One region of the Marinobacterium sp. xm-m-312 genome, then DNA from elsewhere that is predicted to be linked to it. Evidence: predicted binding sites of a transcription regulator. Region 1 holds the regulator's gene; the other holds the start of a gene.
What was found. Region 1 encodes LexA, which represses DNA repair genes until DNA is damaged. Its sites were predicted from a motif close to TACTGTNTANNTANACAGTA; they were not measured.
Positions count from the first base shown of each region.

Region 2: a site for LexA is predicted at 2,484-2,503, ahead of uvrD (DNA helicase II). Genes of this name have one in related genera too.

Region 1 covers NZ_WBYS01000004.1:214,027-217,612, reverse strand. Annotated here, with positions in the region: gene XMM312_RS06745 (thioesterase family protein) at 1-36, opposite strand, end outside; gene XMM312_RS06740 (SulA-like leucine-rich domain-containing protein) at 166-570, opposite strand; gene lexA (transcriptional repressor LexA) at 582-1,193, opposite strand; gene dinG (ATP-dependent DNA helicase DinG) at 1,345-3,462, shown strand; partial or broken gene XMM312_RS06725 (DEAD/DEAH box helicase) at 3,487-3,586, shown strand, end outside.
Region 2 covers NZ_WBYS01000003.1:25,550-29,135, reverse strand. Annotated here, with positions in the region: gene polA (DNA polymerase I) at 1-61, opposite strand, end outside; gene XMM312_RS04345 (homoserine kinase) at 168-1,133, shown strand; gene XMM312_RS04340 (GAK system CofD-like protein) at 1,230-2,399, opposite strand; gene uvrD (DNA helicase II) at 2,531-3,586, shown strand, end outside.

The DNA.
Region 1 (3,586 bases):
CTGATACGGCTGCTGATTTGGCTTGTGCGATCCCACACTATTCTCCTTGTAAGTGGTACTCCTCTATTGAGCCTATGATGGTTCAGGGTCTGATTCAAGCTAAATAAAAAAGCCGCTCAAAGAGCGGCTATGGGGGTCTTTGCTACAACGCAGCAAAGGGGGAGGCTAAATTTTTTTACGTACCAATAGACACTCTGTTTCGCTAGAGATCTGAGTGCGTTTCAGTTGGCTGACTAACGCGTCATCGGCAGGGTCATTGTGCCAGCAGATCAGTGTGTGACAGGTTCCCGCTTGCAGTGCGCGCTGAGCAAGTTTGTCTAAACCATGGCGCTTATCACGACGAAGTATCCACACTTTTTTGAGGTCGACACCTGCATCCGCCAGCACCTGCTTAGTCAAAGATTTTGGCGGCTCTAACATAACCAGCCAGCTCTCTTTTTGACTTAATGCGGCAAGCATCGGCAGAAGCATGGTGTTCAGATTTACCTGTGAGGTGTGCTGAACCAGCTCAGTCAAAACCAGTGGTTTAAGACCCGCATCATTCTGTGCAAATTGATTGTAAGCAATCATGGTGATTACCTTTAAAAGTCATTCTGTTGACGAATTACGCCAACACCCAAGCCTTCGATGGTTAACTGCTCTTCACGAAGATCAACTTTAATCGGGTCGAACTCTTCGTTCTCTGCTATCAAGTAGACCATGTGACCATCGCGGTGGAATCGTTTTACCGTGACATCTTCACCGACACGAGCAACGACTATCTGACCCTCACGTGCTTCACGTGTTTGGTGAACTGCTAAAAGATCACCATCCATAATGCCGATGTCTTTCATACTCATGCCGCGGACACGGAGTAGGTAGTCTGCTCTTGGGCGAAAGAAGTCTGAACTGATGGTGCAGTAATCATCGATGTGTTGTTCTGCGAGGATGGGTTCACCTGCGGCAACTTGACCGATGATCGCTAGGCCCTCTTGCTCCTCCTCTTCACCGACGATACGGATACCGCGAGAGGTGCCAGGGATCATCTCAATGGCCCCTTTACGTGCTAAGGCCTTTAGGTGCTCCTCTGCTGCATTGGCAGATTTAAACCCTAGATCGCGAGCAATATCGACGCGTGTAGGTGGAAATCCTGTTTCATCAATATGGCGACGGATGCAATCAAGCACCTCTTCTTGACGATTTGTAAGCTTCATAAACGCCCCCTATGACAGTACTGATTGGAATTTAAATGACTGTCTGTTTATTCAGTATTTGTATTTTTATACAGTATTTTAAATGTCGTCAAGTTTTTTCTGTTTGTATATCCAGTATTTTTGTATGATGGCCAACTAATTCGGAGGCGATGTGCTTAACAAAGAGACCCAAACCACCATACAGACAGCTTATCGCGCATTTCTAAATGCTCGCGATTTAAAGGCTCGTTATGCACAAAAGCATATGATTGCAGCGGTCGCACGGCAGTTGGGTGGTATCTTGTCGGACGATGCGGGTCAGCGTCTGGGTGAAAATCATCTGGTCGCCGTAGAGGCTGGAACGGGCACCGGTAAAACCATTGCTTACCTGCTGGCCGCACTTCCAATAGCGCAGGCTAAAGGTAAAACGCTGATCATTTCCACTGCTACCGTTGCACTTCAGGAACAGCTCTTATTGAAAGATCTTCCTGAGTTGGCTGAGCACGCTGGTATTGAATTTAAGTACGAAATTGCCAAAGGGCGTCGGCGCTACCTCTGTGTTAGCCGATTAGAGTCTCTTCTTAGTAATCAGCAGGATCTTTCACAGTCAGCCCTGTTTGAAGATGAGTTGGCCCAAGTGTTGGGGCCTGAACAGATCAAAGAGTACAGCGGCCTGTTGGATGAGTTTGCCAGTGGTCGTTGGAAGGGTGATCGTGATGAGCTAGAGCGCAACCTGGATGATGAGACCTGGATGCCGCTTACCTCAGACCATATGCAGTGTACCAATCGTCGCTGTGCGCATTTCAACGCCTGTCCGTTTTATCGTGCTAGGGCCGATATTGAGACAACCGATCTCTTGGTGGTCAACCACGATCTTGTACTGGCTGACTTGGCGTTAGGCGGTGGTGCGATTCTTCCTGAACCGGCCGATTCAATCTACATATTTGATGAGGCGCATCATCTGGGTGATAAGGCGACTAACCACTTCGCGCTCTCTATGCGAGTTAAAGCGAGTGAAAAGGCCTTCAAAACCCTGGAGCGTCAGTTAAAAGGGCTGTTGGATGAAGCGGATTCTGCATTGGTTTTGCAAGATCCAATCAGTCGTATTCAATCCAGTCTCAATGTGGTTCAGGGGCATTTGCAGCGTCTGGACGATCTAGTCTCTGAACAGTTTTTGCCACTCCCGGTGGATGAGCGCAGGTTGCGCTACCCGCAAGGCAGGGTACCCGACAGTTTGGCTAGCCTGACACGTGAATTGGCTCAGTTTTTATCACAGGTTGATCCTCAGTTAGAGAAGATTATTAATGCCCTTAAAGGGGCGATGGAAGATGAAGAGTCTGCACTCGATAAGGGTGTAGGGGAGCGCTGGTTGCCACCGCTAAGTACCCAGTTTAGCCGTGTCCAGAAGATGATGTGGCTGTGTAGAAGTTTTTCGCAAGATATTGAAAATGAAGAGGATAAAGTTGCAAGGTGGTTGGTTCGTCATGAGTCTGAAGCGGGTCGCGATATTGAACTTCACAGCGCCCCTGTCTCCGCTCAAAACCATCTTCAAGATCTGCTCTGGGATCAGTGTTACGGTGCGGTTTTAACCTCAGCAACGCTAACGGCCCTTGGGCGGTTTGATTCCCTCTTTACTCAATTGGGTCTCCCTTTGGATACGCCAGCACTGCGAATGCCTAGTCCTTTTGACTACGCCAATAAGGCCGTTTTGCATGTCCCGAAAATGAAGTTCGATCCTTCAAAAGCGGATCTTCATACCGAAGAGGTTGCTGATTGGCTTAACCGAGAGTTACCCAATTTAACCTCTGTATTGGTTCTGTTTACCTCTTGGCGCCAAATGCGTCGAGTCGAGGAGTTAATCGATACCAAGCTGCTGTCACGGTTAACCGTTCAAGGTGAGCTCAGTAAGCAAGCGATGCTGGTAGAGCACAAAGCAAGAATTGATCGTGACGAACCCAGTGTTATTTTTGGTTTGGCGTCGTTTGCAGAGGGTGTAGATCTACCCGGTCACTACCTAAAAGATGTTATCATTACCAAGTTGCCTTTTAGTGTTCCAGATGATCCTGTGGATGCGACCTTGGCTGAGTGGATAGAAGCCCGCGGTGGTAACCCTTTCATGGAGATAAGTGTACCCGCAGCCTCTATCAAACTAACTCAAGCGGCAGGCAGATTACTGCGTACGGAGAATGATTCCGGTCGTGTTGTTTTACTTGATAGGCGTGTCGTGACACGTCGTTATGGACAGCAGTTGATCGATGCGCTTCCTCCTTTTGCGCGCCATTTTGAATGATCTATTGATTGAGAGATCCCGGTTTTGACTACAGATACCAACCCAGAACAGCAACAAGATAACCAAGATTCAAATGATAAGCGCCGTCGCACCCAGCGTCGTCGTCCCCGCAAAAGCCGTGACG
Region 2 (3,586 bases), on a different contig from region 1:
AGGCGCGGAACAGATAAGAGGAGCCATCAACGAGAACTACGGGGGCTTTTGTGTCGGTCATAATAAGATATCTATTGTATTTTTAAGCAAGGCACACAATCATAGACAAAAGCGCTGCTGCACCCAAGCTTTAGCAGCAGATAGCCCCTGATCATTGAGAACCAACCATGGCTGTATACACTCAGGTGTCTGACACCGACCTCGACAAACTGCTCGCTGATTTTGATATTGGCCAGGCCGTGGCACTTAAAGGCATTGACGGTGGTATTGAAAACACCAACTTTTTCTTAACAACAGAAAAGAGCGGCCAGCAGGCGGAGTATGTACTCACTCTCTTTGAAGAGCTTGACAGAGATGAGGCACCTTTCTTTGTTGAACTGGGCAGCTGGCTAGCGAAACGTAATGTTCCCGTCTCTTATGCCATCGAAGATCGCAATGGCATTGGTCTGAAACAGATCTCAAAAAAACCGGCCATTATTCAACCGCGATACCCCGGTGCACACCTAAAACGCGAGCTTATGACGGCCAATCATTGTGCTCAAATCGGCACAGCCCTTGCACACTACCACCAAGCCTCTAAGGATTTTTATCTAAAGCGTCAGGCACACCGTGGGGTATTTTGGTGGCGCAGAGAGAGTGAACGACTCGCGCCTTTTATCGATTCAGAGTCTCGTGATCTGCTATCCGAAGAGGTCGCTCGGTTTGATGAGCTACGCGACACCTACACCAACCTGCCGATGGGCATTACCCATGGCGATCTTTTCCATGACAACGCGCTGTTCCATGAGGATAAGCTGACGGCAATTCTGGATATCTACAATGCGGCAACCGCCTACTGGCTCTATGACCTTGCGATTGTCGCCAATGATTGGTGTCTGGATGAGAATCTGCAGATTGATCCGGTGAGAGAGCAAGCGCTGTTAAAAGCCTATTCAGCGATTCGCCCCTTTAGTGCAGAAGAGCATGAGGTTTGGCCGCAGCTGACTCGTACCGCCGCGATGCGTTTTTGGCTATCACGCCTTGAGCCTTGGGTTGATGCCCAGCAAGGCAACGGCAGCGATAAGACACTGAAAGACCCTGATGAGTTTAAACAGGTGCTGATGCACCGAATTAAATCGCCGAGTCAGCTGTAGGAACGAATTTCTACATTTAAAAGATAGTGGTGTCAGACCGGAGGTCAGACACCTGTGAGGAACCGGTGGGTCTGACCTCTGGTCTGACCCATCTATCTATGCCAGTGATAATAAAGCTTCCGCCAACTTAATCTCGTCGTAGCGATCTGTGCGTTCAGGATTAGCCAGATCAACATCCAAAAGCTGAATGCCACGCTTACCAAGCCAGTTTAGAAACTCTGCATCAATGCCACTCAACAGTGTGGAATCGGTCAGCAGAATATCGATACAGCGCTCCGATCCACCTTGAAAACCACCGCCTGCATCTCGAGCAACAAATCGTTCCAACTGCTCAACCTGCTCCTGCAAGGTCATACCAAACTGCTCAGGATCCATACCTAAATTTGGGACATACACTTTGCTGGCAGGGTTATCCATGATCGCTTTACCCACCCCTTTGGGGAGTAGGTTAGCCAGAATACTGCTATAGAAACTACCGGGCGGGAAGACGACCAGATCTGCTGAATTGATCCAACCTCTCTCTTGATCAGCCAAATGCGATTCCGTGCCCTGCGGCAAATGCAGATCAAGTAAGGCGATACGCTCATTTAATGGCTGGGACTCTTTTCCTGTCATCCGATGCTGCCCGATGATCTCTCGCCCACTCTCTGTCGTCACTTTCAGTTCACCGCACTCGTCCGTAACAGTGCGTACTTGGCCTCTAACATGAACCAGACGACTAAACAGCAGAGCAATAGGATCTAATGATCGATTATGGCTCAGGTAGCCCCCCGCCAATATCAGATTACCAATACTGGCTCGCCTGAAGTCAAAATCCTTGGGGGCTGACTCAAGAAAGTAGTTTAAAAAATCACAAATAATGCTCTGAACTGGCTCGGGAATGGACTGAACGCGCCTGTCGTTGCGTTGTTGCATCGCCTCGACCCTTGCACGTAATAACGACTGTGATTCATCGGTCGGCAGGCGGTACGCAAACAGCTCGATCACTTCAGGGTGACCGGCGAGTGAAGCGTCAGCTAACGCCATCATGCGGGAGCGCAAATCGCCAACAGCAGGCATATCAAATGCGTTTCGCAACACAGCGGAGCTGCCGCCAGAGTCATAGGGAGTCACTAAATGAATAGAGTTATGGGTATAGCGTTTGAGAATCTGCGAAAAGCCATTCAACGCAGTGCCACCGCTAAAAAAAAGCAACTTAGGCCCGGTATCAGGGTTGGCTTGATACTCAGCCAAACGGGCAGTCGTATGGTCAGCAGATAAGGGCATTCACTACTCAATAAAGGTGGATATGTCATCCCAGTGTAAGTTTGCTGCGTAGGAATGCCAAGACTCCCATAATAATTATGCGTATACTGTACGCCCATTCAGTAATTTCTCTTTTTGAGCAGTGCGGCACTATGGATGTAACTCACATTATCGACTCCCTCAACGATGCGCAGCGTGAAGCGGTTACCGCGGATATCAGCAACCTTCTGGTGCTGGCCGGTGCAGGATCAGGCAAGACGCGTGTCTTGGTTCACCGAATCGCTTGGTTGATAGAAGCCGAGCAGATTTCACCCTATTCGATATTGGCGGTTACCTTTACCAATAAAGCGGCTAAAGAGATGCGTGGACGTATCGAGAGCCTGCTCAACGTCAATGTGCATGGCATGTGGGTCGGTACTTTCCACGGCTTGGCGCACCGACTGCTTCGCTCGCACTGGCAAGAGGCCGGGCTGCGTGAGAACTTCCAGATCATGGACTCCGATGACCAGTTACGTTTGGTTAAACGCATCTCTAAGGAGATGGGATTAGACGATTCACGCTGGCCGCCGAAACAGATTCAGTGGTACATCAATGCACAGAAAGATGAAGGGCTACGCAGTAAACATCTAGAGCGCACCGGTGACCTGGTACAAGACACCTTAATACGTGTCTATGAGGCGTATGAACAAGCCTGTGATCGCGGCGGCATGATCGATTTTGGTGAACTCCTGCTGCGCTGCCTTGAACTGCTGCGTGATAAGAACCCACAACTGCTGCAGCACTACAAAGAGCGCTTCCGTTACGTCTTAGTAGACGAGTTCCAAGACACCAACGCCATTCAGTACGCTTGGTTGCGCCTGCTCTGTCAGGGTGAACACAAACTGATGGCCGTGGGCGATGACGATCAGTCGATTTACGGCTGGCGTGGCGCACGTATTGAGAACATTCAAAACCTTGAGGCACACTTTGGTGGGCTTAAGACCATCAAGTTAGAGCAGAACTACCGCTCGACAGACAACATTCTGTCTGCGGCCAATGCCGTCATTCGCAACAACTTTGGACGACTGGGTAAGGAGCTGTGGACCGAGGGCAATCAAGGCGATCCTATCAGCCTCTACGCAGCCTTTAATGAACAGGATGAAGCGCGATTCATTGTCGATCGCATCGCACAGTGGGTATCGGATGGTAATCGTCGTGACGAGAGCGCC